Regions from separate parts of the Rhizobium sp. 01L419 genome, predicted to be linked through region 3. Evidence: riboswitches for the same ligand, from Rfam matches in the RefSeq annotation. Region 3 holds a riboswitch; each other region holds the start of a gene.
The links. Region 3 has a riboswitch for cobalamin ahead of cobU (bifunctional adenosylcobinamide kinase/adenosylcobinamide-phosphate guanylyltransferase). Riboswitches for the same ligand answer to the same signal wherever they lie in the genome.

Region 1 (7,506 bases), on a different contig from region 3:
TTCTGTCGACGACGGATCTCGAAGCGGCGGAATACATCGTCCGCAACAATTTCGCCGACGGGCTGATCTTCACGAGGACGGAGCCCTTCGATGCAAGGGTGCGGATGCTGCAGGAAGTCGGCTTTCCCTTCGTCTGCCACGGCCGCACCGAGTTTTCCACACCACACCCTTACGTCGATTATGACAACTACGCCTTTGCCTATGAGGCCACCCGACGTCTGATCGCCAAGGGAAGAAAGAGGGTCACGGTCGTCATGCCACCGAAGCGGCTGACTTTCAGCCAGCATATCCTTCATGGCTTCATGACCGCAGTGCGCGAGGCGGGCGTCGCCTACGAAATATCGGAGGCCGTCACGCTCGATTCACCAGCCAATGAAATCAGAGATTTCTTTCGCGCGCGTGCCGCCGCAGCCGATGTTCCCGATGGATTCGTCTGTCCGGGCGAGGTCTCGGCGCTGGCGCTTGTGACAGCCATGGGTGATGCCGGGCGGATTCTCGCGGAAGACTATGATATTGTCGCCAAGGAGACCTCGCATCTCCTGACGCATCTTCAACCGAAGATCGACACGATCTACGAAGATCTGGTCAAGGCCGGCGAACATCTGGGACAGATGCTTCTCCAGCGAATCAGCAATCCGGCAGCGGAAAACGAGACCCTGCTCCTGCCGCCTCAGATCAACTTCCCGGTCGCCTAAGCTCGCATCACTTGTCACGAAAGGCAAAGACGTCGACCGGCTCTCCGAGCCCGCGTAGCGGGAAGCTGCCGAGACTGTCCATCTCTTGGCTGCAAGTGGCCATCTCGACGAAAGCGCGGGAGAGAAGGACTGGTCGCTTGACCTCCTTCGTCAGGCTCTCGAGCCGTGAGGCGACATTGACCGCCGGACCGATGACGGTAAAATCCAGCCGCCGGCGCGAGCCGATATTGCCGTACATCACATCACCCACGTGCACGCCCACGCCATAACGCAGGGGCTCACGCCCAAGGCGTTTGTGCTGTTCGTTGAGCTGTGCCATCGCCTCCTGCCCTTCCCTGATGGCCGTCAGGAGATCCTCGCATGCCGAAGGCTTCGACAGGGGGAAGATGGCAAGCAATCCGTCGCCCATGAACTTCAGGATTTCGCCGCCGTGCCGCTCGATCGGATCGGACATGGCGTCAAAATAGTCGTTAAGCAGCTGGATGACGTCATCGCGCGGCCAGAGATCGGAGATCGCCGTGAAATCGCGCAAATCGCAGATCATGATCGCCGCGCCGACGGTCGTACCACTGCCTCGGGTAATGACGCCGGAAAGAATCTGTTCACTCGCATGCGGCCCGACATAGGTCTGCAGCAGCGTGCGCGCCATGATGTTCTTCAGCCGGATCTCGCTGACCAGCGTCAGGGCGGGCAGCAGGTCGCGCAGAAAATCCAGGTGTTCGCCGGTAAAACCGCCCGGTCGATTGGTCGAAAAGGTCACGACGTGGCGCTTGTCAAACGTGTGGTCGATCGGCCAGGCGATATATTCGGAATAGCCTTCGTCGCGCAGCTCCTGGTAGAAGGGATTGTCGTCGCCCTCCCACAAATCCTCCAGGTTCTTCCGCACCTCGTTGGCGCCGTTGTGGATCTCGTTGACCGGGCTATTCAGATACTGCGGCGTATTTTCCACGCCATAGGCAAACGTATTGATCTTTGCCTCCTTCATACCCTCGGCCCAAAGGATACGCGCGCCGATCCATTGCGGATGATTTGTGCGGAAATGCAGGCTGGAGCGTGTCACCGGCACGCCGGCGGCCAGCAGCTTCTCGCACATTTCCATCAGGATATTATCGATGAAGCGCTCGCCGCGCGTCTCGTTCACCAGCCAGTCAAGAATCCGCCTCCGGCGGATCGGCCACACGCCTTCGACGGTTTCGTTGGCCACAGCGGCCTTGTTGACAGAGGACTTCATCGAAAACTCCCGCTACGCCACATTCAACTGAATCTGCTCGCGCTGAATGTGGGCGATGGCGGGCCCGATGATAAGGGGCTTCGTGAAGTTAGGCCTCAGAAATCCCAGTCTTCGTCTTCCGTCGCGACTGCCTTGCCGATGACATAGGAGGAGCCGGAGCCGGAGAAGAAGTCGTGGTTCTCGTCGGCATTCGGAGATAGCGCCGACAGGATCGCCGGATTGACCTTGCAGGCTTCAGCCGGGAACAGCGCCTCGTAACCGAGGTTCATCAGCGCCTTGTTGGCATTGTAATGCAGGAATTTCTTGACGTCCTCGGTCAACCCGACGCTGTCATAGAGCGCTTCGGTATATTTCGCCTCGTTATCGTAGAGCTCGAGCAGCAGGTCGAAGGCAAAATCCTTGATCTCCTGCCGGCGCTCTTCGGAAAGCTTTTCAAGTCCGCGCTGGAACTTGTAGCCTATGTAATAACCGTGCACGGCCTCGTCTCTGATAATGAGGCGGATCATATCGGCCGTATTGGTGAGCTTTGCGCGGCTTGACCAGTACATCGGCAGATAGAAGCCGGAATAGAAGAGGAAGCTCTCGAGGAAGACGCTCGCGACCTTCTTCTTCAGGGGATCGCCGGACGCATAGTGCTCCATGATCAGCGCCGACTTCTTCTGCAGGAACTCGTTCTCTTCCGACCAGCGATAGGCATCGTCGACATCTGGCGTCAGGCAGAGCGTCGAGAAGATCGAGGAATAGGAGCGTGCATGCACCGCTTCCATGAAGGAGATGTTGGAGAGCACCGCCTCCTCATGCGGCGTCGCCGCATCCGCCATCAGCTTGACGGAACCGACACCGTTCTGGATCGTGTCGAGCAGCGTCAGCCCGGTGAAGACGCGGATCGTCAGCTGCTGTTCGGCCGACGTCAGTGTCCCCCAGGAGGGAATGTCGTTCGACAGCGGCACCTTTTCCGGCAGCCAGAAATTGCCGGTCAGACGGTTCCAGACTTCGAGATCCTTGTCGTCCTCGATACGGTTCCAGTTGATGGCGCGCACGCGGGAGATCGGCTTGATGGATATGTTCATGGGGCGGTCTTTCTTCCACAAATTCTAACGGAGTACGGAGCCCCCTCACCCTGCCCTCTCCCCGATGGGGAGAGGGGGACGCCGTGCAAGCGGCTTGTCTCTTCTCCCCATCGGGGAGAAGGTGCCGGCAGGCGGATGAGGGGGCTACGGGCTCGAAACTCTCGGCCAGCAGCCCAAAATCAAAGCGTGCAGGAAACGCAGCCCTGCACCTCGGTGCCGGACAGCGCCATCTGGCGAAGGCGGATGTAGTAGATCGTCTTGATGCCCTTCTTCCAGGCATGGATCTGGGCACGGTTGATATCGCGTGTCGTTGCCGTGTCGCGGAAGAACAGCGTCAGCGACAGGCCCTGGTCGACATGCTGGGTCGCCGCCGCATAGGTGTCGATGATCTTCTCAGGGCCGATCTCGTACGCATCCTGATAATAGTCGAGATTGTCGTTGGTCATGAACGGCGCCGGATAATAGACGCGGCCGATCTTGCCTTCCTTGCGGATCTCGATCTTCGAGACGATCGGATGGATCGAGGAGGTCGAGTGGTTGATGTAGGAGATCGAGCCCGTCGGCGGCACCGCCTGCAGGTTCTGGTTATAGAGACCGGAGGCCATCACAGCCTTTTTCAGTTCGAGCCAGTCTTCCTGTGTCGGGATATGAATGCCGGCATCATCAAACAGCGCCTGCACCCTCTCGGTAGCCGGCTTCCATTCCCGGTCGGTATATTTGTCGAAATAGTCGCCGGTGGCATATTTCGAATTCTCGAAGCCCTTGAAGCTCGCACCACGCTCGACCGCAAGGCGGTTGGAAGCGCGGATCGCGTGATAGGTCACCGTGTAGAAATAGATATTGGTGAAATCGACGCCCTCTTCCGAACCGTAATGGATGCGCTCGCGGGCGAGATATCCATGCAGGTTCATCTGTCCCAGGCCGATCGCGTGGCTGTCATCATTGCCCTTCTCGATCGACGGCACCGAGGAGATATGGCTCATGTCGGAAACGGCTGTCAGCGCCCGGATCGAGGTCTCGATCGTCTTGCCGAAATCGGACGAATCCATCGCCATGGCGATGTTCAACGAGCCGAGATTGCAGGAGATATCCTTGCCCATCACCTTATAGGAAAGGTCGTCGTTGAATTCACTCGCTTCGCTGACCTGCAGGATTTCCGAGCAGAGATTGCTCATGCTGATGCGGCCGGCGATCGGGTTTGCCCGGTTCACCGTGTCTTCGAACATGATGTAGGGATAGCCACTCTCGAACTGGATTTCGGCAATCACCTGGAAGAATTCGCGCGCCTTGATCTTCTTTTTGGTGATACGGGCATCCGCCACCATCTCGCGGTACTTTTCCGTCACCGATATCTCGGTAAAGGGCACGCCATAGACCCGCTCCACGTCATAGGGCGAGAAGAGGTACATATCCTCATTGTTCTTGGCGAGCTCGAAGGTGATGTCGGGCACGACGACGCCGAGCGACAGCGTCTTGATGCGGATCTTTTCGTCGGCATTTTCGCGCTTGGTATCGAGGAAGCGCATGATGTCGGGATGGTGGGCGTTGAGATAGACGGCACCCGCACCCTGCCGAGCACCGAGCTGGTTGGCATAGGAGAACGAGTCTTCGAGCAGCTTCATGACGGGGATGATGCCGGAAGACTGGTTTTCGATCTGCTTGATCGGCGCACCGGCCTCGCGGATGTTCGTCAGCGACAGCGCCACGCCGCCGCCACGCTTGGAGAGCTGCAGTGCGGAATTGATGGAGCGGCCGATCGATTCCATATTATCTTCGACACGCAGCAGGAAGCACGAGACGAGCTCGCCGCGCTGCTTCTTGCCGGCGTTGAGGAAGGTCGGCGTAGCCGGCTGGAAACGGCCGGTGATGATCTCTTCGACCAGATCGCGGGCAAGCTGCTCATTACCCTCGGCAAGGGCCAGCGCCACCATGCAGATACGGTCCTCGTAGCGCTCGAGATAGCGCTTACCGTCGAATGTCTTCAGCGTATAGCTGGTGTAATATTTGAAGGCGCCGAGAAAGGTCGGGAACCGGAACTTCTTGGCATAGGCTTCGTCGAAGAGGTCGCGGACGAAATTGAAGGAATACTGATCGAGCACTTCCTGCTCGTAATAACCTTCCGTGACCAGATAATCGAGTTTCTCCCGGAGATTATGGAAGAACACTGTGTTCTGGTTCACGTGCTGCAGGAAATACTGCTTGGCCGCCATGCGGTCCTTTTCGAGCTGGATCTTGCCCTGCTCGTCATAGAGGTTCAGCATTGCGTTCAGCGCGTGATAATCCAGCGCATCCGCTGCCTTTAGCGGTTTTGCGCCCGCATCCCGCGTCAGATTTGTCCCCGTGTCCAAAATCGTCCCATCCCGTCTTTGACATTGGCGACATCCTCGGCAGTCCCCAGAAGCTCGAACCGGTAGAGGTACGGCACCTGGCATTTCTGCGAGATCACGTCGCCGGCAAGCCCGTAGGTCTCGCCGAAATTGCTGTTGCCCGCAGCAATGACGCCACGGATGTTGGAGCGGTTTTCCGCATCGTTGAGGAAACGGATCACCTGCTTGGGCACGGCCCCCTTTACGACCCCTGGGCCGCCATCCCCGCAATAGGTGGGCGAGATCAGCACATAGGGTTCGCGGATGTGGATGTCTTCAGCGCCTACGGGAATGCGCGCCGCGCGCAGTCCCAGCTTCTCGACGAAACGATGGGTATTTTCGGACTGGCTGGAAAAATAGACGATCAGGCCCACCGTTCCTCTCCTATCAGGAGAGCGCGCTGATCATATCAGGGCGGAAGCCCGCCCAATGGTTCTCACCGGCAACGACGACCGGAACCTGCATGTAGCCCATGCCGCGCACGCGATCGAGCGCGTCGGCATCTTCGGAAATGTCGATGATTTCATAGTCTACGCCCAGACGATCGAGGGCGCGGTAGGTCGCGGTGCACTGAACGCAGGCAGGCTTGCTGTAAACGGTAACGCTCATCATGTTCCTCGTGATGTCAATGGATTCCGGACGCAGAACTAGGGTCGGGCGCCTTACGGCGTCCGGGGCAACGCTTGAGAATGATCTGACAAAGTTGGCGCTTTACACGCCTTGCATTATCCCTCGCAGGATGTGCGTGGGCGGCGGTTTTGATGCTCTCGACATGACTTCAACCCCGAAGTGCTCATGCGGACGTTCGGGGCAGCGCAACAGGTGCGGATTTGATCCGCCTGACATGCACGCAACCTTCCGGACACCCCGCCCGTGGACGTTTCTCGTTCAAGGCAGGTCTCCTGGCTCGCGGGTCGAAGCACCCTGCCCGCAGCCTTCCCAAAGCATCATGCCTCAGTGACCTGAAATCGGACAGTTGCTCGCCGCTTACAGTTGCGGGGGCAGCTCCGGCCTTGTTTCGCCTTCATGGCAAAACGCACCGTATTCCCGTCTTAGCCCTCAATCCTGACGAATCGAAGGAACCTTGAACACTAGATATAGTACTCGAATCGAAGTTGACGTCAACGGATGGTTTGTCCGTCGCGTTACGGCATGTTTGAAATTGCTACATTCCTGTGAAAAACATGGATAACGGCTGGTTAACAGCAGCAGGCTGTGGAGAAGGCCGCCGAGGCGAGAGCCGACCTATAGCCGGCTCTGCAGGAATCGATTAGGCGCTCAGACGTGAGTCATCGCTGCGGCACCACGTAACAGCCGGGCGGCGGCCACCATGTTGACGAGCGCCGGGCGCACTTCTTCCCACTTACGGGTCTTCAATCCGCAATCAGGATTGATCCAGAGCTGTCCATCCGTCAGACGCTCGCGCGCCAGCGTCAGAAGCTCGGTCATTTCCTCGACATCGGGAACGCGCGGCGAATGGATGTCATAAACACCGGGGCCGATCTCGTTAGGATATTTATAGCTGCGGAAGGCTTCCAGCAGTTCCATCTTCGAGCGTGAGGTCTCGATGGAAATCACGTCGGCATCCATGGCCGCAATGGCGTCGATAATCTGATTGAACTCCGAGTAGCACATATGTGTGTGGATCTGGGTTTCGTCGGAAACACCGGATGAGCACAGGCGGAAACTTTCCACCGCCCAGTCGAGATAGGTCTTCCAGTCCACTTTGCGCAACGGCAGACCTTCGCGAAGGGCCGCCTCGTCGATCTGGATCATCGCAGCACCCGCCTGTTCGAGATCAAGCACCTCGTCGCGGATCGCCAGCGCGATCTGCCGGCTGACATCGGCGCGGGAGAGATCGTCGCGGACGAACGACCAACTCAGGATCGTCACCGGCCCCGTCAGCATGCCCTTCACCGGCTTCTGCGTCAGCGACTGCGCATAACGCCACCACTCGACTGTCATGGGCTTCGGCCGGGAGATGTCGCCGAAGATGATCGGGGGGCGGACATAACGGGAACCATAGCTCTGCACCCAGGCATGCTGCGTGAAGGCGAAGCCGGAAAGCTGCTCGCCAAAATACTGCACCATGTCGTTGCGCTCGAATTCGCCATGGACGAGCACATCGAGGCCGATTTCCTCCT
Region 2 (7,506 bases), on a different contig from region 3:
CGGTCGATCCAGGAGATCAGCAGGCTGGCGATGCGGCCGGTCGGTTTCGGGCCTGCCCAGTCGCCATCGAAGAAGAGCAACAGGCCGCCGGGCTTGAGGATGCGGAACCATTCGCGAAAGGTTTCCTCCGGCCGGGTCAGCGTCCAGACGAGGTGGCGGCAGATGATGGCGTCATAGCTCGCGTCCGGTTCCAGGGTGTTTTCGGCGTCTGCAAGGATGAAGCGCAGGCGCTGCTTGCCGGCATGTTTGGCGCGGGCAACTTTCAGCATCGCTTCGGAGAAATCGAGTGCGGTGACGTCATGGCCGAGATCGTGGATCAGGCGCGTCACTTCGCCGGTGCCGCAGGCAAGTTCCAGCACGCGTTTCGGCTCGGGGCCGATGGCTTTGCGGATCGGCTTCTGCCAGGCGTCTGCCTCCGGGCCGGGGGCGATCCTGTGGCCGAAGGCGAGGTCAAAGGTTTCCGAGCGCTTCGACCAGTAGTCGCGGATCTCTTCCTTGAGATCGAAATTCACTCCATCCATGTCTTACCCCATCCGATACTGGATATGTGCGCGGCCATGCACGGGTGATTTTTCGATATGGGCGCGCACGCCGAAGACGCGGGCGATCAGCGCTTCGGTCAGCACCTCCTCGGGCGTGCCTGCGGCCACGACCTCGCCCTTCTGCAGCACGGCCAAGTGGTCGCAGAACATCGCTGCCAGATTGAGATCGTGCAGCGCGATGATGGAGGTGAGGCCGAGTTTGGCGACCAGGGCCAGGATATCGAGCTGGTGCTGGATATCGAGATGGTTGGTCGGCTCGTCGAGCAGCAGTTCGCTTGGCGTCTGGGCCAGCGCCCGGGCGATATGCACCCGTTGCCGCTCGCCGCCAGACAGTGTCTGCCAGAGCTGGCCGGCGCGTTCGCCCATGTCGACGCGGGCGAGTGCTTCTTCGACCGCGGCATCGTCATCGGGTGCCCAGGACGAGAGGAGGCCGCGATGCGGCGTGCGGCCGAGGCGGACGATATCGCGCACGGTGAGCTGCGTATCCGTCGTCGTCTGCTGCTCGACGAAAGCGATGCGGCGGGCAAGGGCGGCGCGCGAGAGGCCGGAGACATCATCGTCGCCGAGGCGGATGATGCCGGATCTGACCTGCCGCAGCCGGCAGATCAGGCGGAGCAGACTCGATTTTCCGGAGCCGTTCGGCCCGAGCAGGCCGAGCACCTTGCCCTTTTTGACCGATATGCTGACGCCATTGACGATGACGGTATTGCCGGCGGCATAGGTGACCTTGTCGACTGATATGCTCATGCGCTTCTCCGCACGCGATAAAGGATGATGGCGAAGGCCGGTGCGCCGAAGAGCGCGGTGACGACGCCGATCGGCAGGATCTGCTGCGGAATGATGATGCGCGAGACGATGTCGGCGCCGACCATGAAGATCGCCCCGCCAAGCGCTGTCGCCGGCAGCAGGCGGCCATGGGCTGGGCCGACCAGGAAGCGGGCGGCATGGGGAATGACGAGGCCGACGAAGCCGATGGAGCCGACCATGCTGACGACGCTTGCGGTCATCGCAGCCGTGACGGCGAGCAGGGTGAACTGCACCCGGCGCACGGCGATGCCGAGGGAAGCTGCGGCATCCGTGCCGAAGGCGAAGGCATCCAGCGCACGCACATGGGCAAGGCAGATGACGAAGCCTGTCAGTGCGACCGGCAGGGAGAGATAGACATCCGGCCAGCGCACGCCGCTCAGCGACCCCAACAGCCAGAAGAGCACGCCGCGGGCCTGTTCGGCATTGGCCGACGTGGTGACGATATAGGAGGTCAGCGCATTGAAGAGCTGCGAGCCCGCCACGCCGCAGAGAATGATGCGCTCGCTGGTGCCGCCCACACCGGCTGCCAGAATGCCGACCAGCAGGAAGGCAATGACGGCGCCGATGAAGGCGCCGGCGGAGAGGCTGAGCACGCCATAGCCGAAGCCAAGGATCATGACGCAGACGGCCCCGGTAGAGGCGCCGGCCGAAATGCCGAGCACGTAGGGTTCGGCGAGCGGATTGCGCAGCAGCGCCTGCAACACCGTGCCGCAGAGCGCCAGCGACGCACCGGCACTGGCCGCCACCAGCGCGCGGCTGAGGCGGTAATCCCAGACGATGCCCTGATGAATGCGGCTGAGCTCGAATGCCGTGCCGAACAGGCGATTGGACACCGCCTTTGCCGTGGTGGCGAGAGGAATGGCGATCTCGCCTATAGACACGGCAAGGCTCACCATCAGCCCGAGCAGGACGAAGGCGGCGATGGTGAGCGCGGCGAGCGCCCACCATTTCCTCTGTCGCAAGGCAGCCTGGCTCACTGCGTCAGACCGAAGGACTTGATGCCCTTTGCGAGCGTTTCGATACCGTCGATCGTGCGGATCGTCGGGTTCATCGACTGCGCGTCCATCATGATGAAGCGCTTGTTTTTCACCGTATCGAGTTCACTGGTGACCGGATCATTCTCCAGGAAACCCACCTTCACCTTGGGATCGTCGGCGGCATAGCGACGGCGGTCCATGGTGGCTATGACGATGACAGCGGGATTGGCCTGCGCAATGGTTTCCCAGCCGACGAGGGGCCATTCCTCTTCCGTCGTCACGACGTTCTTGGCGCCGAGCGTCTTCAGGATATAGGCCGGCGCGCTGTTCTTGCCGGCGATGAAGGCATCGCCTTTCACTTCCTTGCTGGAGAACCAGAAGACCACGGGCAGGTTCTTGCTTGAAGCGCCGGCAACGGAGGCAACGGCGGCGGCCTCGCGCGTCTTCAGGTCGGCGATCAGCGCATCGCCGCGGTCCTTGATGTCGAAGATCTCGGCGAGTTCGGCGATTTCCTGATAGATCAGGTCCATCGTGAACAGTTCCCTGCGCACGCCATCGCCGCCATCGGTGTTGATCTTGGCGACGCAATCGGCAGGCGCGACATAGGTGTTGATGCCGAGGTCTTTGAATTGCTCGCGCTTGCCGACGGAGCCTTGCGTGCCGACATGCCATTCGAATTCGGCGGCTACCAGATCGGGCTCGGCACCGACGACGGATTCGAAGCTCGGGTCGTTGTCGGCCAGCCGTTTGATCTTGCTGTTGGCCTCGGCATATTGCGGCAGGACCGGGCCGACCCAGACGGCCGTGCCGGCGATCTTGTCGGCAAGGCCGAGCGAGAAGAGCACTTCGGTCATGCCCTGGCCGATCGAAACGATCTTGGCCGGGGCCTTGTCGAACGTGACCGGCTGGCCGCAATTGGTAAGGGTGAGGGGGTATCGGGTGGCGGCGAAGGCGGGGGCTGCGAGGCCGGCCAGGCAAAAGCCGGCGAGCCCGAGCGCAAGGGAAAAGCCTGGAAGTAACTGGCGCATTGGAAACTCTCGATCGGAAGGAAAAGGGCTAGCGGACGCCGGCGCGCGCAGATGCGTGAGCCAAGCGTGGAGGGAGAGGGCTAGCGGCGGGTGGTCCAATCGGGACGGATCGCGTGCGGCAAGCGGCAGGGATTAAGGTCAATCATGTCTGCTCCTTGTCCGGGCATCCCCGCCCGGCTGATTGGATCGTGATTGACGGCAGGTCTCCTGGCTCACGGATGTCAGTCGGTCATCTGCCTTCCCGCGCTTTCGCACAGTGGCATGGCCCTGAGGCCTTGGAGTGACCGGCTCGCTTGTCATGTCCTGATATGAATGGCGCACCATACATTCCGGGATATAACCAGCAATCCGCTTACAGTTGCGGGGGCAGCCACGGTCTTGGTCCCTTTTGGGTCGTCCGCACCGTGTTCCCTATTAATCCCCTCGAAGCTCTCCTCGGGGAACCGTCGTCCTGATCTATGACGCCGCCGTGGGCGACGTCAAGCACCGGATTCGAAGTGTCCCGGGTCCGGAGTCGCTCAGTGGCTGGCGCCCGAGCCGCCGGCGGCGACGAGCGCGAAGGGCTGGCCCTCGACGGGGATCGTGCGCGTTTCCTTCAGCGTTTCGCTACTGACGAGGCGGATCAGGCTGTGGCGAGGATCGGTGATGGCGATATTATCGCCGGCCACGGCCAGCCGCGGCCGCGGATCGCGCCAATGCCCATCCTTGCTGTAGGGCTCCGTGACGGTTTCCGATCTGACGATCTCGCCCTTCACCGTATCGAGCAAGTGCAGCTTGCCGTCCTCGGTGAGGATATAGGCATTCTGGAACCGTGCCGGATCGAGCACGAAATCGACGCGGCGGGTCGGAAGGTCTATGACGCGGTAGGGTGTTTCGGTGCTGTCGGGATCGATCAGCACCACCTTGTCCTCCCCGTAATTGCCGAGGAAGAACTGCATGGAGCGCCCTCCAAGCAGGGTCGAGACCTTGCCTCGCGGCAGCGACGCGCCATAGCCGAGCATCTCCAGTTTGGGGCCTTTCGTGCCGCCGGGGCGGGCGACGAGCACGCCTTCCTCGCAACCGAAGGCGACGAGGCGGGCGGAGGTCGCCTCGCCATGCAGGCCGGTGCAGGGCGCGACATCGCCCGCCTGTTGTCCGTCATGGTCGAGCACGCGCAGGCCAAGGCGCGGCGGCAACTCGCCTTCCTTGACCGGCGCCTGCATGTTCGGCACTGAAACCAGCAGGTGATTGCCCATCGGCACCGCGACGCCGTGATGGGCGGCGATGGTGTTGAAAGCCTTCGGCTCCGGCTTTGCCTGCAGCAGGCTACTTTCCTTCAGGAGATCGAAGCGGTCGGTGCGGTCGTAGAAGATCGCCACGTCATCGCCATGCGTCACGACATGGCCCGGCTTCTCGCCCTTTATCGTCGCGCCGATCAGCTTCGGCGGCGTCACTGCGAGATCGCGATGCTCCCCATGATCGGAAAGGACAATGCCGGTATCGATGACATGAATGGTATTCTCATCGCCCTGGACGGCAAAGACCGTGCGCCCGGTGTCGCTCAGCGACAGGGCGGCATAAGCCTTGAGATCGAAGCGACCGATCTGTCTGCCGCTCGCAAGATCGATGGCGCGGACGACCGGCAGGCTGTGATCAGCCACGAAAAGCCGCCAGCTTTCTTGCTGTTCCTCCTCGGCGCGGGAAGCCGATGGCAGGGCGGCGGAGGTGAGCGCGGTGGCGACTGCGAAGACAGCGAAAAGGCGCCGGGGCATGAAATCTCCTTTAATGTAATAACATTACATCTTCGTTGTTATAAAGTTACATTTGCCTTGTCCAGTCCTGGTTGTCGGATTTTTGAGAAATTAGGGCGCTGGCCTCGTTTGATGTTTGGCCGGCTTTCATCGTGACCGGATCGCAACGTCAAGCACGAGCAGTGAGAACTGTTGCCGGTGGAGGGGAACGTCGGCTGCAGCAGGCGGCGCGGCGGCCGCCTGCTGCAGTGATGTTTTGCAATCAGTTCTTCGGCGCCGACAGTTTCTGCATGACTTCGTCGAGATTGAAGCTCGCGGGCTTCTGACGGACGGGGAATTCCGCGAAGCTTTGCAGCCATTTCCCGACGATCGCCTGCGAGGGAACGATGACGAAGGCGCGGTCGAAGAACCATTTTTCGTATTCGATGGATTCGTCGCCGCGTTCAAAGGGATCGGCCCTGAGGTTGAAGAGGAGCGGGGCCCTCAGTTCGGTGAATGGCTGGCGCCAGACGCCGATGCCCGTGTGATCCTGCGACTTGAAGACGACCTTCCAGTTCAGCACGCGCACGGCGACCAGTTCGCCATCGTCGTTCCAGTAGAGGAAATCGCGGCGCGGCGTCTCGTTTACGCTTCCAGACAGGAAGGGCATGAGATTGTAGCCGTCGAGATGCACCTTGAACGTCTTGGTGCCGGCGGTGTAGCCGGTCAGGCATTTCGCCACGATATCCGGTTCGCCTGCCGCCGCGCAGAATGTCGGGATCAGGTCGTAATGCGAGAAGGCCTCGTTGTGGATCGTTCCGGGCTTGATGACACCAGGCCAGCGAATGCATGTGGGCACGCGATAGCCGCCTTCCCAGTTCGTTGCCTTTTCTCCCCGGAAAGGCGTGGTGCCGCCATCCGGCCAGGTCATCACCTCGGCGCCGTTGTCGCTGGTATAGACGACGATCGTATTGTCGGCGACGCCGAGATCGTCCAGCTTCTTCAGGAGTTCGCCGATCATGGCGTCATGTTCGAGCATGCCGTCAGGATAGACGCCAAGGCCAGTCTTGCCGACGGAATCGGCCTTCAGATGCGTGTTGACGTGCATGCGGGTGGAGTTGAAATAGCAGAACCAGGGTGTGCCGGCATTCTGCTTGCGATCCATGAAATCGAGAGCGGCGGCCAGGAATTCCTGATCCACGGTCTCCATGCGCTTGACAGTCAGCGGTCCGGTATCCTCGATCCTGCCGTCGGCCGAAGCCTTGATGACGCCGCGCGGACCGAAGCGTTTGCGGAATTCCGGGTCCTTGGGATAATCAGGATTCTCAGGCTCTTCCTCGGCATTGAGGTGATAGAGATTGCCGAAGAATTCGTCGAAGCCGTGGTTGGTCGGCAGGAATTCATCCTTGTCGCCGAGATGGTTCTTGCCGAACTGGCCGGTGGCGTAACCGAGTGATTTCAGGAATTCGGCAACGGTCGGGTCTTCCGGCTGGATGCCGAGATCGGCGCCGGGCAGGCCGACCTTGGTGAGGCCCGTCCTGATCGGCGACTGGCCGGTGATGAAGGCGGCGCGGCCGGCCGTGCAGCTCTGCTCGCCGTACCAGTCGGTGAACATCGCGCCCTCATTGCCGATGCGGTCGATGTTCGGAGTGCGATATCCCATCATGCCGCGGTGGTAGATGCTCGGGTTGAACCAGCCGATATCGTCACCCATGATCATCAGGATGTTCGGTTTGCGTCCGGCAGTTCCTGAGGTCGTTGCCTGTTGCGCCTGTGCGGGCGCCGGTGCAGATAGCGATACGCCGGCTGCGGCCAGCGCCGTGCTCGCGACCAGCAGATCGCGGCGGCTGAGCCCTTGCCGGGTCACGGTCACGGATGGGTTCTTCGTCTCCTCTGCCATGCGGGTATCCTCCGTTGGACGACGGTTTGGACCGTCGGCCTGCACGCTAGAGACGAGTTTTAGGGCGCGGAAGTACGTTACGGTAAATGCCGGCGGGGTTTACCGTAACGTGCAGGAGAGGCAGTAGCGGGCACTTAATAAGACTGCCGCATCTAATTGCTGAGCCACGTTCACAAGCCTATCCCGCATTCTGCCGCTAATCCGGCTAATCTGCCGGCGCTATATCCCCATCGGCGCGGCTTTCCGCGTCAAGTTTCCAACAGCGCGAGGGATAAGCCATTGAGAACATCAGGATTTGCCGCAACCGATGCGAACACGCCGTTGCAACCTTTCTCCTTCGATCGCCGGGAACTGCGCCCCGAGGACGTGGCGATCGATATTCTCTACTGCGGGGTCTGCCACACCGATCTGCATATGGCCCGCAACGACTGGGGATTTTCGGCCTATCCCGTCGTGCCGGGACATGAGATCGTCGGGCGGGTATCGGCCATCGGCAGCAGCGTTTCGGGCTTCAAGGTGGGCGACAATGTCGCCGTCGGCACG
Region 3 (7,506 bases):
ACGATCATATTCAGTGGCTTATAGACGAGGGAATCAGGAGCGAACATATCGGTGAGCTCATTGCCGGTTTGTGCGATCGGCTGATCGCGGATGGCTTTCCCATCTGGCGAGGCAGTATCGCGATGCCATCCATTCATCCCATGTATGCCGGCATCTCGGCCAATTTCGTGCGGGGCGGCGCGACCACCATCGAGAGGGCCGAATATGGCAGCGCGGCGCAGCTGAGCTTCGAGAAGACGCCGATCTATTATCTGTTGGGCCGAGGCGAAACGTTGGGGCGCTGGATCCTTGCCAAGGGGGAGGGTGTCGACGACTATCCGCAGCTTGCAGAATTCGCGCTTGGCGGCGGTACGGATCATCTGGTCAGCCTGCTGGAGTTTCCGAAGGAGGCCGCGTTGCGCGGGGTCAGCCTGTCCCTGACAAGCGACAGGCCGGGCGGATTTTCCAATGATCAGCTGACGATTATCGCAAAGCTTTTCCCGGCACTGGGGCTTGCCTGCTACCGCATCGCGGCATCGAGAACCGCCTCGGACATCCTTGCTGTCTATACAGGCGCTAAGACGAGTGCGCGCATCCTTGCGGGCGAGGTCCAGAGGGGAACGGGAGGCGCCATCAATGCCGCGATCCTGCTTGCTGACCTCAGAAACTTCACGGCGTTGACCGAAGTCTATCAACCCGGTGAGATCGCCGGGTTTCTGAACGAGCATTTCGAGCTGATCGGCCGCCATGTCGAGGAAAATTCCGGCGAGATCCTCAAGTTCATGGGCGACAGCGTATTGGCGATCTTTCCGACAGGCGGTGAAGACGGCGAGGATCCCGAGAAGGCCTGCATGGCTGCGCTCGCCTCGACCCGAAATGTTCTGGAGGCAAACGAGGCGCTCAATCGTCGGCGGATGCGCGAGGGCGGGCCTGATATCGGCGTCGACGTCGTCCTGCATCTCGGCGAGGTGTTTTACGGAAATGTCGGCGCTCGCGGCAGGCTTGATTTCACCGTGATCGGCAGGGCCGTCAACGAGGCCTCGCGGCTCGAGAAACTCTGCGGCGAACTCGGCCAGCCCCTTCTGATGTCGGAAAGCTTCGCGGCCGCCTGCGGTGTCGCCTGCGAACATCTGGGATCGTTCGAATTGCGCGGCGTTTCGAAGAGGGCGGACGTGTTCAAGCTCGCGGTACCTACTACGGCAGTGGCCTGAAATCGGAATCGATTTTCAGAAAGTTTGATGCGTAGCTCTAATGGCGGCGTGTTTCTGACTTCAGCGGCAAATGCCTCAGATCTCGCCTGAAACCTCACGACGGCGGCGGTCGAGTTCTTCGCTGTAGCGGCGCAGCGTGTGGCTTTCGCTGAGCTGGCCTATCACCTTGCGCTCGATGAGGTTGTTGACGACGGCAAGCGCTTCGCTTTCGGTCTTGTCGAAGATCGCAGCCGCCTGTTTGGCGTTCATCTGCGGCTGCAGGAAGTCGTTTTTATACCGGATAAAATCGGTCAGCTGCTGGGCTTCGTCCTGCGCGCTGGTGGGGTTGGCGTAGATTTCCGGTACCAGCACGAGGCCGGCATACTTGTCGCCTTCTTCCACGAGGATGACGCGCTGCGTCGAGCCGATCGGGAAGGCCTGCTTGAATTCGTCCAGCGTTATTCCGGGTTTTGCCGTCTTCACATCTGATCGCATCAGCTTGTCGACGGTCAGGTTGCGGATCCAGCCGACATCATGGGCGCTGCGGATGCTTTCGCCGCGCAGATGAAAGCGCCATGTGGCGAAGGAATAGCCGAAGGTCGTGCGCACCACGAGCGAGGAGGTGATGACGGCGGCGAGCACCAAAGCGGTGATCGGAAAGTCGCCGGTGATCTCCAGCGCCAGGAAGGTCATGGTCAACGGCCCGCCGATGACGGCGACGGCCAGCGAGCTCATGCCGACGACGGCATAGATAACCGGCGTCAGGCTGGCATCGGCGAAATAAGGGGCCGAGTAGGCGAAGAGCTTGCCAAGCAGCGCACCCATGAAGAGCGAGGCGAAGAACAGGCCGCCCCTGAAACCGGAGCCAATCGAGACAGCAGAGGCCACCGATTTCAGCAGAAACAGGCCGATGAGTGCCGGGATGGTGATCTCATGGGCGAGGTTCAGATGCAGCGCGCCGTGGCCGGCGGCCAGCACCTGCGGCGAGACCAGCGCCAGGAGGCCGACGACGATGCCGCCGAGCGCCGGGCGGAAGGGCAGCGCGATGGAGCTTTTGCGCGCCAGTTCCTCGACGAAGGAGACGCCCTGCATGATGAGGATGCCGACGCCGGCGCAGACAGCGCCAAGCAGCAGCGCCGGAACGTAATCGGCCGGGGCGACCGCGCCGAAGCTGCCGACATCGATGATGAAATCGCTGCCGGAGAGCAGACGGGCGACCAGCGTAGCGACAAGAGCGGCGACGACGACAGGCGTCAGAGAGACGATCGTGTAGGTGCCGATGATGAGCTCGAAGGCATAGAAGGCGCCCGTCAGCGGCGCGTTGAAGGCGGCAGCGATGGCGCCCGCCGCACCGCAGCCGACGAGGACGCGCATGTCGGAGCGGCGCAACTGCAGCTTCAGCCCGAATTTCGAGGCGATGCCGGCGGCAAGCTGCGTATAGCCCGCTTCCAGCCCCACGGATGCGCCGAAACCATTGGAGACAAGATTCTGGATGGCGACGAGGATGCTGTCCGTCAGCGACAGGCGGCCGCCATGCAGCGCATTCGCCTCGATCGGGTCGACCATCGGCTTCTTGCGCCATCTGGCGAGAATGAAGATGAGCAGGCCGAGCAGCATGCCGCCAGCAACCGGGGCGGCCATCAGCAGGAACTTGTTGTCGATCTGCGAGGCGCTGAGCCTCGTCGTGCCGTCGATGCCGAAGATCAGCCTGTGCATCTCCTCCGAGACGTAGCTCATGGCGGTGACCGCAAGCCCCGAGGCGATACCGACGAGCGCGCCGGCAAAGACCATGCCCATTTCGCTATGTCGGACGAGCGCGCGCATGCGTCCCGGATCGAGGACTGTGCCAAGAGGGCCGAGGCGGCGGATATCCATTCGGGAGAGCATCATGGGGAAACTAGGCAGCAGGAGTGCAGGTCAAGGGCGGGGCCGGCATCCGTATGAGCGGCAATTGCGGCGAAATACCGGCCGGGCCGTAAAGTTTTTGTGACGTAAGCCTTTGATTAAAGACGATAATATCTGTAGTCTAAGTCGAGATGAGGGCTGTATGCACTCAGTGCGCCAATTGACATGGCGGGGGCGGGGGCCTAACCATGAATAGACATAATGGATGGTTCCGGATCGGCGTTACGCCTTCCGGATGAAAAGGGAATGTGACGGGGCGGACCCAAACCGGGCGCTTTCATCACAGCCGACCCCGCGACTGTAGAGCAGTCAGGGTCTTCCATCCGGCATTTCGACCGCTGCGTCGGCAGCCTGCGTGGTGCAGGCGGGCAAGGTGGGACAGGTGCCGGAAAAGCCACTGGAAATGCATCGTGATCAGCCGGGGCAGGACGCCTCCAATTCTACGAATCGTCCGCCTTTTCACGAGATGCAGCCGGGAAGGCGAGGCAGATCCGCTGGCACGATCAGGGGTGACCGCAAACGGTCGCCCCGGTCGCCGCCGACAACTGCGAGCCAGGAGACCTGCCATCCATGCCGGGCATAATGCCCATTCTGGGTATTCACCCGCTGCCAGCACGGAGGTTGTCTTGGCTGAAGGATATGATTCAGCGCTGCCTCTGGTGGTGCGGTGGGGTTTCCCCTTCTCCCCCGCGGGGAGAAGGTGGCCCGAAGGGTCGGATGAGGGGGCCGCAGGGTACTCCTGTCATTTGACGCTTTGCTTGTGTTCGGCGCTTTCTGCGAGGGTCGTCCGAGCATGACCGCCACCTTCATCCTCGGCGGTGCCCGCTCCGGCAAATCCCGCTTTGCCGAAAACCTCGTGACAGCCAGCGGCCTCGACCGCCACTACATCGCCACCGGCCGCGCCTGGGACGACGAAATGCGGGCGCGCATCGACCAGCACAAGGCCGACCGCGGCCCTTCCTGGACCACGCATGAGGAGCCGCTGGATCTGACCGAACGCCTTGCCGCCATCGACGGCGAGGGCAGGGCTGTTCTCGTCGACTGCCTGACACTGTGGCTCACCAACCTGATGATGGACGAGCGCGATATCGCCGCCCAGTCCGCCGCCCTTGCCACCTGGCTTCCTACGGCAAAGGCGCGGCTCGTCATCGTTTCCAATGAAGTCGGTCTCGGTATCGTGCCCGAGAATCGCATGGCGCGGGAGTTCCGCGACCATGCCGGCCGGCTGCACCAAATGATCGCGGCAGAAGCCGCGGATGTCTATTTTATCGCGGCAGGACTGCCGCTGAAAATGAAGGGTTAGTTCCATGCAGCAGAAAATCCCCGCAACCGTAATCACCGGCTTCCTCGGCGCCGGCAAGACGACCATGATCCGCAACCTGCTCACCAATGCCGGCGGCAAGAAGATTGCGCTCATCATCAACGAGTTCGGCGATCTCGGCGTCGATGGTGATGTGCTGAAGGGCTGCGGGGCGGAGAACTGCACCGAGGACGATATCATTGAACTCACCAATGGCTGCATCTGCTGCACGGTGGCCGACGATTTCATTCCGACCATGACGAAGCTTCTGGAGCGCGAGCAGCGCCCTGATCATATCGTCATCGAAACCTCGGGTCTTGCTTTGCCGCAGCCGCTGGTAGCCGCTTTCAACTGGCCGGATATTCGCAGCGAAGTCACCGTTGACGGCGTCATCACCGTGGTCGATAGCGCGGCCGTCGCCGCCGGGCGGTTTGCCGATGACCATGATGCCGTCAATGCACGCCGCGTCGAGGATGAATCGCTCGATCATGAAAGCCCGATCGAGGAGCTCTTCGAGGATCAGCTGACCTGCGCCGACCTCATCGTGCTCAACAAGACCGATCTCATCGACGCCGAAGGTCTTTCCCGCGTGAAGAGCGAAGTTGCTTCGCGCATCGCCCGCAAGCCTGTCATGATCGAAGCGAAGAACGGCGAAGTGCCCGTAAGCGTGCTGCTCGGCCTTGGCATCGGCACCGAAGGCGATGTGATCAACCGCAAGTCCCATCACGAACTGGAGCATGAGGACGGTACGCCGCACGATCACGACGAATTCGACAGCTTCGTCGTCGAGCTCGGCGCGATTGCGGATGCGGCAGGCTTTACCGAGAAGCTGAAGGGCATCATCGCCGAGCATGACGTGCTACGCCTCAAGGGCTTCATCGATGTCTCCGGCAAGCCGATGCGCTTGCAGCTGCAGGCCGTGGGTGCCCGCATCGACCAGTATTTCGACCGCGCCTGGGCGCCGGGCGAAGCACGCAGCACGCGCCTCGTCGTCATCGGCCTGCACGAGATGGATCAGGACGCGGTGCGCAAGGCGATTGTGGCGCTGGTCTAATAAGGAGTTTCGATGCATCTGCTTCTGGCTCAACAGGGAACGATCAGCGACGGGGACGAGGCCATCGACCTCGGCCAGTCGCCGGGCGATATCCTGTTCCTGTCGGCCGCCGACACCGAGCTTGCGGCAATCGCCGCGGCTTATGGCGGCGGAGCGACGGGGCATTCGCTGAGGCTTGCGAGCCTGATGAGCCTGAAGCATCCGATGTCGGTCGATACCTATATCGAGCGCACGGCGCGGCATGCGAAGCTGATCATCGTGCGAGCGCTGGGTGGGGCGAGCTATTTCCATTATGCGCTGGAGGCGTTGCATGCGGTTGCCGCCCGCAACGGGGCGCTGATTGCGGTGCTGCCGGGGGATGCGCGGCCGGATGCGGGGCTGACGCCGTTTTCGAATCTGGCGCTCGATGATCTGAATGCGCTCTGGGGGTATCTGATCGAGGGCGGTGACGCCAATGCGCGGGGCTTTCTGGCCTATGCGGCGGCGATGCTGTCCGGGGCGGAGAAGCCGGCGCCGGCCGCGCCGCTGATGAAGGCGGGGATCTGGTGGCCGGGGCGGGGGCTTGTCGGGATTGAGGAGTGGAAGGCGGTAGCAGGTTCTGCCTTCTCCCCAGCGGGGAAAAGATGCCCGACAGGGCAGATGAGGGAGGCGAGCGACGGAGGAAGCGAGCAGCGGGAGTACGATGGCGAGGTTTGTGGCGTGGCCCCCTCATCCGACCCTTCGGGCCACCTTCTCCCCGATGGGGAGAAGGGACGGTCGGTGCCGACTGTCGCCATCGCATTCTACCGCGCCCTCGTTCAAAGCGGCGAAACCCGCCCTGTCGAAGCACTCATCGAAGCCTTGCAGGCACAGGGCCTGCGCCCGCTGCCGGTCTTCGCTTACAGCCTCAAGGATCCCGTCTCCAAAGGCATACTTGAATCTATCTTCGCCGACCTCAAGCCCGATGTCGTCATCAACACGACCGGCTTTGCCGTCTCCGCACCCGGCGCCGATCGCCAGCCGACAGTGCTGGAGGCCAATGACGCCATCGTGCTGCAGGCGATCTTTTCCGCTTCGTCGCGGGAAGCCTGGGCCGCTTCCTCACAAGGCTTGTCGGCGCGTGATCTCGGCATGAATGTCGCGTTGCCGGAGGTGGACGGCCGGGTACTGTCGCGCGCCGTCTCCTTCAAATCGGCGGCGCGCTACGATGCTGCGGTCGAGGCCAATATCGTTTCCAGCGATCCGGATGCCGGGCGCATGCGCTATGTCGCTGCGCTTGCGGCTAACTGGGCGCGGCTGCGGCAGATGCCTGTGGAGGGACGGCGGGTCGCGCTCGTCATGGCGAATTATCCGAACCGCGACGGACGGCTCGGCAATGGCGTCGGCCTCGATACGCCAGCCGGCACGATCGAAGTCATGCGGACGATGAAGAAGGCCGGTTATCCGGTCGCCGATATTCCTGATGATGGCGATGCGTTGATACGGCATCTGATGCAGGGGCCGACCAATTCCGGCTTCGATGGCAAGGTCGTGCGCGAAACGATTTCCCTGAGTCGATACAATGATTTCCTGGAATCTCTTCCCGCTCAGATTCAGGATGAAGTCAGCGCGCGCTGGGGTTTGCCGGAGAGCGATCCCTATGTCCGCGATGGCGCTTTCGCCCTGCCTTTTGCGCGGTTCGGCGACTTGCTGATCGGTATCCAGCCGGCGCGCGGCTATAATATCGATCCGAAGGAAAGCTATCACTCGCCCGATCTCGTGCCGCCGCACGGCTATCTCGCTTTCTACGCTTTCCTGCGCGAAGAATTCGGCGCGCAGGCCGTCATTCACATGGGCAAGCACGGCAATCTGGAATGGCTGCCGGGCAAGTCTCTGGCGCTGTCGGAGACCTGCTATCCCGAAGCGATCCTCGGGCCGCTGCCGCATCTCTATCCCTTCATCGTCAACGATCCCGGCGAGGGCACGCAGGCCAAGCGCCGCACGGCTGCCGTCATCATCGACCATCTGACGCCGCCGCTGACGCGGGCCGAAAGCTACGGGCCGCTGAAGGATCTGGAGGCGCTGGTCGATGAATATTACGAGGCGTCGGGTGGTGATCC
Region 4 (7,506 bases), on a different contig from region 3:
TGGCTGGCATCGATCAGCATGCGCGGATCGACACCGAGCTTGACGGCCTCGGCGATGACGGCCTGCACGTCGGCTGCCTCATAATTCGGGCGCTTGCCGCCGCGCAGGATGATGTGGCAGTCCTCGTTGCCGCGCGTCGAGGCGATCGCTGCCTGTCCGTCCTTGGTGACGGCCGGGAAATGGTGCGGCTGGGAAGCCGCCATGATCGCATCGAGTGCGATGCGCGCGCTGCCATCCGTGCCGTTCTTGAAGCCGATCGGGCAGGAGAGACCCGAGGCGAGCTGGCGGTGGATCTGGCTTTCGGTCGTGCGCGCGCCGATGGCGCCGTAGCTGACGAGGTCGGCGATGTATTGCGGCGTGATCGTATCGAGGAATTCGCAGCCGGCCGGCAGGCCCATGGCGTTGATATCGAGCAGCAGGCGGCGGGCGATACGCAGGCCTTCCTCGATGCGATAGGTGCCGTCGAGATGCGGATCGTTCATCAGGCCCTTCCAGCCGACGGTCGTGCGGGGCTTTTCGAAATAGACGCGCATGACGATTTCGAGATCGCCGGAGAGGCGTCGTCGCTGCTCGACCAGGCGGGAGGCGTATTCGCGGGCGGCTGCCGGATCATGGATCGAGCAGGGGCCGATGATGACCAGCTGGCGGTCGTCCTTGCCGGTCAGGATATTGTGGATCGTGTCGCGGGTGCCGGTCACGGTCTCGGTGACCGCGGCACTACGCGGGATTTCCGAGATGATATCGGCAGGTTTGGTCAGCGGGGTGATCTCGACGATGCGAAGATCATCAATAGTGTCAGTCACGGTATGCTCTCCTGTTTGGTCATACCGTGCGGAACAAAAAAGCCGCCAGGTTGACTAGCGGCTGTTCGGGTTTGTCGTTGCGTTAGTTTCGTCTACGCACAGACCCGCATCCGCTGGAAGCAGCGGTACGAATAAAATCGCGATGCATAAACGGACGAAATCGACATGCAGCCTATGTAGCTATGCCGATGGGAGTTGTCACGCGGAATCTGTGAGAGAAAATGACCGATCCGTGAGGTTTTCAGCGGCTTTCCGCCATTGCCTCTCCTTGTGCCTCCTCCGGCTCTGCATGTCGGTTCTTGCGGCGGCGCGTCGTCAGTTCCTCGCCCGCATTGGCGGGCAGGCGCAGGAAGGTGATGCAGGCAAGGGCGGAGATCCCAGCCACCATGAAGAAGGCGATATGGAAATCGGAAACCAGCAGCTTGCCGCCGTGAAAGCTCGATGAGATTTCCAGGATCGTGCCGGCGACGGCAACACCCATGGCCATGGAGATGCGCTGGGCCACCGCATTGATGGCGGTTGCCTGGCTGCTGTCGGCCTCGTCCACATCGCCGAAGGCCATGGCGTTGACGCCTGAGAAGGCCATGGAACGCAGCAGGCCGCCGACGAGAAGACAGCCCATGATGACATAGAGCGGCGTTTCGACGGTGAAGAGGCCGTTCACACCGAGGAAGATCGCGGCGAGGAAGGTGGTCAGCGCAATGACGTTGCGGAAGCCGAAGGCATTGTAGGTGCGGGTGGCGGCGAATTTCGAGCCCATCGAACCGAGCGCGCTGACGAAGGTGATCGAGCCTGATTGCAGCGGCGTCATGCCGAAGCCGAGCTGCAGCATCAGCGGCATGAGAAAGGGTAACGCGCCGAGCCCCATGCGGAAATTCGAGGCGCCGAGGATCGATGCCCGGAACATCGGATAGCGGAACATTTTCGGGTCGAGCAGCGGATGCGGCGTGCGCCTGGCATGGATGAAATAAAGGATGCCGGAAAGGATGCCGACAGCGACGGTAACATAACCGTAGATGACGGGAACCGCCGGCAGGCTGATGACCGAAAGGCCGAAGACGAAACCGGAAAAGCCGATGCCCGACAGGAAGAAACCCGGAAAATCCATCGGCTTCGGTCTGCGCGGTTCGACAGCCGGCAGGAAGCGGGTGACGAGGATGATGCCGATAATGCCGATCGGCACATTGATCCAGAAGATCCAGTGCCAGCTGAGATAGGTCGTCAGGAAGCCGCCGATCGGCGGTCCCATGATCGGGCCGATCAGCGCCGGAATGGTGAGCCAGGCCATGGCATTCACCAGCTGGTGACGTGGCGTACCGCGTACCAGCAGCAATCGCCCGACCGGCGTCATCATCGAGCCGCCGGCACCCTGAATGAGACGGGAGATGACGAAGGCGGCGATGGAATTGGAGAAAGCGCAGGCGACGGAGCCGACCATGAAGACAAAGATCGCCAGGCGGAAAATATTGCGGGCACCGAAGCGATCCGACATCCAGCCGCTGATCGGAATGAAGATCGCTAAGGCCACGAGGTAGCTCGTTACCGCAAGCTTCAATGCGATCGGCGAAGTGCCTATATCGGCAGCAATCGCAGGCAGGCTGGTGGCAATCACGGTCGAATCCATCTGTTCCATGAACAGGGCGACCGCGAGGATCATCGGCGTTAGACGGGACACGGGCAACCGGAATGCAATGAGAATGAAGGGGCGCTTTCGGCGCCAGTCGGATTCGGGTTTCGTTCTAGGCCAGCATTTCCGGACTGTCCACGAAATGAATGTCGCATGCAGCTTGCCGCCATGCCGTTTCCACGCCATAGATCACCCTTCAGGTGCCCGCTTTCACAGGCGGGAGAATCGGGAATCCGGTGTGAGACCGGAACGTGCCCAACGCTGTAAGGCTGACGCTTGCCGCTTATCACGCCACTGGCCGCAAGGCCGGGAAGGCTGCGGCGAAGCGAATGACGCCAAGTCAGAAGACCGGCCTGGCAAGATAGACCCAACCCGCGCGGACGGCGGGCGGTTGCGTTGTTGGGGATTTGACGATGCGACCCATTGATGATGCCGCTTGCCCGGCATCCGGTTTTTCTGCGGCCGAACGCGAGGCCGTCTATCATGCGATCATGACGCGGCGCGATGTGCGTAGCCAGTTCCTGCCCGATCCTTTGCCGGATGATCTCGTCACAAGGCTGCTGACGGCGGCGCATCACGCGCCTTCGGTCGGCTTCATGCAGCCGTGGAATTTCATTCTGGTGAAGAGTGCCGAGGTCAGGGCGCGGGTGCGCGATGCTTTCGTGAAGGCGAATGAGGAAGCGGCCCGCATGTTCGACAGCGAACGGCAGGAAAAATACCGTTCGCTGAAGCTCGAAGGCATTGTCGAGGCGCCACTCGGCATCTGCGTGACCTGCGATCCTACCCGCAGCGGCAGCGTGGTACTGGGGCGCACACATAATCCGCGCATGGACAGCTATTCCACCGTCTGCGCCGTCCAGAACCTGTGGCTTGCTGCCAGAGCGGAAGGCGTCGGCATCGGCTGGGTCAGCATCTTTCGCGAGGGCGACCTGAAGGAAATCCTCGGCATTCCCGATCATATCGAGGTGGTGGCCTGGCTCTGCGCCGGCTTCGTCGAACGGCTCTGCGATCAGCCGGAACTGGCGGTCAAAGGCTGGCGGCAAAGGATGCCGCTGGAAGAACTGGTCTTCCATGACGGCTGGGGGCAGGTGGAAGGCTAGACCGCGCCGGATTGGGCCGGCGCGGGTCTGCATCATTGGGCTGGCTGGCTATCGCATTCCCTGGCGCAAACAGGGGCTTTCCAATGGCCGAAGACGAGGAAGCTCGCGGCGGCCATCAGCCAGACGCCGACGGCGCCGTAGAGCATGACTGCGCCGAATCCCTGGACGAGCGCATCATGCACCGTCGCGGCCGGGATATCGGGCAGGGAGGCGATATTGCCGGCGGAAATGCGTTCGGCAGCCAAGCGGAGATCGTCCGCCGCCATCGATGACGGCAGGACGCTCTTCAGATGCGAGAAGACGCCGTTGAAGAGGATGAAGCCCATGACGGCGATGTTGATGGCGAGCGAGATCATACGGGCGCTCATGTCGATACCGGAGGCCATGCCGGCGCGATCGCTGGAGACTGCGCCTGTCGTCGTGTTGCTGACCGGAGTGTTGGTGAAGCCCAATCCGATGCCTGAGAGCAGGGCGCCAGGCATCATGGTCAGCCAGCTTGGCTCGGTGGCGGCGCTGCCAGACTTCATCAACAGGAAGCCGAGGCCGATGGTGAAGAGACCGCCGGGAATGACGAGGCCCGGCCGGTAGCGCAGCGAAAGACGCTCGGCAAACGGCGGCACGACAAGGGTCGGCAGCGTATAGGCCAGCAGCGAGAGACCGGCGGCAAGGCTGCCGTAGCCGAGGCCGGCCTGATACCAGATCGGCAGATAGATCATGAAGGGCCAGAAGCTGATGTTCATGGCAGCCGAGCCGATGATCGCACCCGAGAAAGTGCGGATGCGGAAGACCGAGGCATCGAACATGGGCCGCGGGTTCAGCCACTCGGCAATGACGAAGGCGATAAGGCTTACCGCGCAAAGAGCGATAATGGCGAGTGCCGTGGGGCTGGCAAAGCCCAGGGCCGGCCCCTGCGTGATGAAGAAGGCGAGGCAGAAGACCGATAGTGAAAGGGTGGCGATGCCGGCAAAATCAAGCCGTCCCGCACTTGGGTCACGAGATTCCTCAATGCCGGTTACGGCGAGGGCTATGGTGATGACGGCAAGGACCGCATGAATGAGAAACACCCATTGCCAGCCGGCGGCTGCCACGATGGCAACGCCGATGATCGGGCCGAAGCCGAGGCCGATCCCGAAGATGATGCCCCACCAGCCGAAGGCCATGCTGCGGGCGCGGCCCTCCCGGAATTGATGGGAGAGAACGGCGACCTGGCAGATCAGCATGACGCCGCCGCTCATGCCCTGCAGAAAGCGGGCGGCGATCAGCAGCGAGGCATCCTGCGCAAGGCCGGCGACGAGCGAGGTCAAGCCGAAGGCGGCAATGCCGATCAGGAAGACACGCTTGCGGCCGTAACGATCGGCAAAGGTACCGGCCGCCATCAGCACCGTGGTGACGGCAATCGTGTAGGCGTTCATGATCCATTGCAGCGCGCTGAAATCGGCATGCAGCACCTTTTCAAGCGTCGGCAGAATTGCCGGGACGCTCGATATTTCAAGGCCGAACATGAGCGAGGAGAGGCAAGCGGCCATCAGGGCGATAATGCCTCTGATACGTGAGGAAGGAGGGGAGGCAGGGGTCATGCTTTGGCCTTTCGAGGTTGAGACATACAACGGTGACATCCGATGTCGTCCATTTGCGTCAGCATAAGCAGAGCTTGAACATTACAGAATTGGATGATTAACTATTTCAGACACAACAATTTCGGATAGATGCCATGACCATGCTCGATGTCGATTCCGTTCAGGCCTTCGTGACGATCGCCGAGAACAAGAGCTTCACCCGCGCCGCCAGTGAGCTTGGCAGCACGCAGGGCGCGATCAGCGTCAAGCTGAAACGGCTGGAAGAGCGGCTCGGCCACCGGCTGATCGAGCGCACGCCGCGGCTGGTGCGGCTTTCCGCACAGGGCGCGGTATTTCTTGATGCCGCACGGGAATTCCTCGCGGCCCATGACCGGGCGGTCGCCGCACTTTCCTCGTCGCGCCGTCATTTCAGGCTGGGCATTGCGGCCCATGTCGCCGGCCCGGAAGTGCCGACGCTGCTTGCACGCCTCAATGCCCATGATCCGGGGCTGACGATCGAGGTCCGGCTCGACAATTCCTGCGAGTTGCTTGCAGCCTTCGACCGCGGCGATCTGGATGCGGCGATCGTCCGTCGGGACGAGGACCGGCGCGACGGCGAGGTTCTGGCACCGGAGCATTTCGGCTGGTTCGCAACGCCGCAATTCGAATATCGCTGCGGTGAGCCGCTGCGTCTTGCAGCACTGTCGCCCAACTGCAGGGTGCGGGATGTCTGCACCCGGGCGCTCGATGCGGCGGGCATTCCCTGGGCGGAAGTCTTCCTCGGCGGCGGCTCTTCGGCTGTGACCGCAGCCGTTTCGGCCGGGCTTGCTGTCTCGACCTTTTCCTATCGCCTGGCACCCGTCGGTACGGTCGAGGTCAGCGAGCGGTTCGGCCTGCCGTCGCTACCATCCTCGGAGGTCGTGCTGCACTCGACGCTAACGGATGCCAAATCGCGCGCGGCACTGCGCACGCTGGCGGCAGCGTTCAGGGAGCATCGCGCCTCAAACTGAAGACGCTGTCCCGACGGCCGAGATCATACCCTATTGCTGTTGTTGTTGGGGCTGCGGGCCCGATGTTGCAGGATTGGCGAGATCGATCTTGCCCTGATCGCCGGCGAGGAATTGCGGGCCGACCTGACGAACCTTGTTACCGGCGGGGTCATAGGGACGATCCGCCACCTGCGGCTGCGGGGCAGGCGGCGCGCTCGCGGCCTTCGGGGCTTCCGTCTTGATCGTCGTAATCGAGCCCTTCGGTTCGGGTGCCGGCGCGTAGGCAGCCTGGCTCTTGCGCATCTGCTCGTAATAGGCAGTCAGATTGCAGGAGCAGGCGGATTTTTCGCCGGGCGCGCGGGTCTTGTAGGCGAAGGCGTTTTTCATCGCGCTGTAGGGCGTTCCCGTCGCCGTCGAGATCATGTTCGAGGTCTCGGTGCTGGAAACGTCGCGATAGAAGAGCTCCGTCTCGACGCCTGGGCACATCTTCGAGCACGTCGCCGCATCGCGGCCGAAATCCACCGAAGTGGCGTTGTTGCTGATCGGGAAGAAGCCGCCGTCGCAGGTGCGCACGCAGATGGTGCTTACAGGCGAGAGCATTTCGGCGCGCGGCAGGCCATAGTGCTCGCCGCCGCCGAGCGGAATGAACGTATCGCCGCGCATGGCCTGCTCTTCGATGCTCGGAGCTGGGGCATAGACGTCGCTCGGAGCGGGTTCGCCAAAGCTGTCGCTGTTGCAGCCATTGTCTTCGAGTGCGGCCATCAGGCCCTCGCGGGCCGCATCCGTACCGGACTGGCGCAATTCGTTGCGGCGATCCTGAAGGAAGCTGATATTGTCCACCATCTTGGCTTCAGCCTGCTCGAGCTCGGTGCAGAAGCCGGCATTCTCGCCGCCGACGACCACCATGCTGCCTGAGGTACAGCCATACCGACGCAGATCGCCGCGCACCTTGCGCAATTCCAGGTTCTGTTCGGCAAGCGCGCCCGCATATTGGCGCATCTCCGGGCCGTTATTGCCGATCGATTGCGGCAAGTCGGCAAGGCGCCCACGCAGATCCTCGCAGATCGCATTGGTCTGCGCCACCGCAGGAGCCGCGAATGCCAGATAGAAAACGAGATACAGGTTTCGGCGCTTCACGACGTCGTTCCGGAAAGAGAAAAGCATTTATCTGTCGATTGCGGCTTCAATCCACCGCGCTTTGTCTTAACGTATTTCCCTTAATAAGCTCGGAGTAATTCCTAGCGCATTTTTGCGACCTTATCCAGCAAGCCCGATGGTTCCATTCCCATCTCTCCTGCACCCGCCCGGAAAAAGGTTCATAGCTAAACAGCTGACATGACAGATATTTCTGACGAAGCTGCCGCCGCGGAAACGACTTCGGCAATACCGGATGCCCGAGGCGGACTTCACGTTTTCGTGGACGGTTGTTTT

Region 1: linked by a shared signal. The riboswitch ahead of nrdH (glutaredoxin-like protein NrdH) and the one ahead of cobU (bifunctional adenosylcobinamide kinase/adenosylcobinamide-phosphate guanylyltransferase) in region 3 are both predicted to bind cobalamin.
Region 2: linked by a shared signal. The riboswitch ahead of AC1DUP_RS22785 (ABC transporter substrate-binding protein) and the one ahead of cobU (bifunctional adenosylcobinamide kinase/adenosylcobinamide-phosphate guanylyltransferase) in region 3 are both predicted to bind cobalamin.
Region 4: linked by a shared signal. The riboswitch ahead of bluB (5,6-dimethylbenzimidazole synthase) and the one ahead of cobU (bifunctional adenosylcobinamide kinase/adenosylcobinamide-phosphate guanylyltransferase) in region 3 are both predicted to bind cobalamin.

What each region holds. Positions count from the first base shown of each region.
Region 1 is NZ_JBFTSM010000028.1:22,585-30,090, forward strand. It holds gene AC1DUP_RS34035 (LacI family transcriptional regulator) at 1-695, shown strand, start outside; gene AC1DUP_RS34040 (adenylate/guanylate cyclase domain-containing protein) at 703-1,926, opposite strand; gene nrdF (class 1b ribonucleoside-diphosphate reductase subunit beta) at 2,022-2,996, opposite strand; gene nrdE (class 1b ribonucleoside-diphosphate reductase subunit alpha) at 3,176-5,344, opposite strand; gene nrdI (class Ib ribonucleoside-diphosphate reductase assembly flavoprotein NrdI) at 5,323-5,736, opposite strand; gene nrdH (glutaredoxin-like protein NrdH) at 5,750-5,971, opposite strand; cobalamin riboswitch at 6,238-6,464, opposite strand; gene metE (5-methyltetrahydropteroyltriglutamate--homocysteine S-methyltransferase) at 6,641-7,506, opposite strand, start outside.
Region 2 is NZ_JBFTSM010000012.1:77,079-84,584, forward strand. It holds gene AC1DUP_RS22770 (class I SAM-dependent methyltransferase) at 1-521, opposite strand, end outside; gene AC1DUP_RS22775 (ABC transporter ATP-binding protein) at 525-1,289, opposite strand; gene AC1DUP_RS22780 (FecCD family ABC transporter permease) at 1,286-2,326, opposite strand; gene AC1DUP_RS22785 (ABC transporter substrate-binding protein) at 2,323-3,354, opposite strand; cobalamin riboswitch at 3,535-3,817, opposite strand; gene AC1DUP_RS22790 (hypothetical protein) at 3,873-5,105, opposite strand; gene AC1DUP_RS22795 (arylsulfatase) at 5,347-6,963, opposite strand; gene AC1DUP_RS22800 (NAD(P)-dependent alcohol dehydrogenase) at 7,243-7,506, shown strand, end outside.
Region 3 is NZ_JBFTSM010000001.1:702,819-710,324, forward strand. It holds gene AC1DUP_RS03495 (adenylate/guanylate cyclase domain-containing protein) at 123-1,190, shown strand; gene AC1DUP_RS03500 (chloride channel protein) at 1,266-3,056, opposite strand; cobalamin riboswitch at 3,264-3,657, shown strand; gene cobU (bifunctional adenosylcobinamide kinase/adenosylcobinamide-phosphate guanylyltransferase) at 3,868-4,377, shown strand; gene cobW (cobalamin biosynthesis protein CobW) at 4,382-5,428, shown strand; gene cobN (cobaltochelatase subunit CobN) at 5,441-7,506, shown strand, end outside.
Region 4 is NZ_JBFTSM010000034.1:25,772-33,277, reverse strand. It holds gene AC1DUP_RS35500 (3-deoxy-7-phosphoheptulonate synthase) at 1-803, opposite strand, end outside; gene AC1DUP_RS35495 (MFS transporter) at 1,045-2,460, opposite strand; cobalamin riboswitch at 2,612-2,801, shown strand; gene bluB (5,6-dimethylbenzimidazole synthase) at 2,844-3,530, shown strand; gene AC1DUP_RS35485 (MFS transporter) at 3,563-5,107, opposite strand; gene AC1DUP_RS35480 (LysR family transcriptional regulator) at 5,242-6,096, shown strand; gene AC1DUP_RS35475 (DUF2865 domain-containing protein) at 6,127-7,212, opposite strand; gene AC1DUP_RS35470 (ribonuclease H family protein) at 7,411-7,506, shown strand, end outside.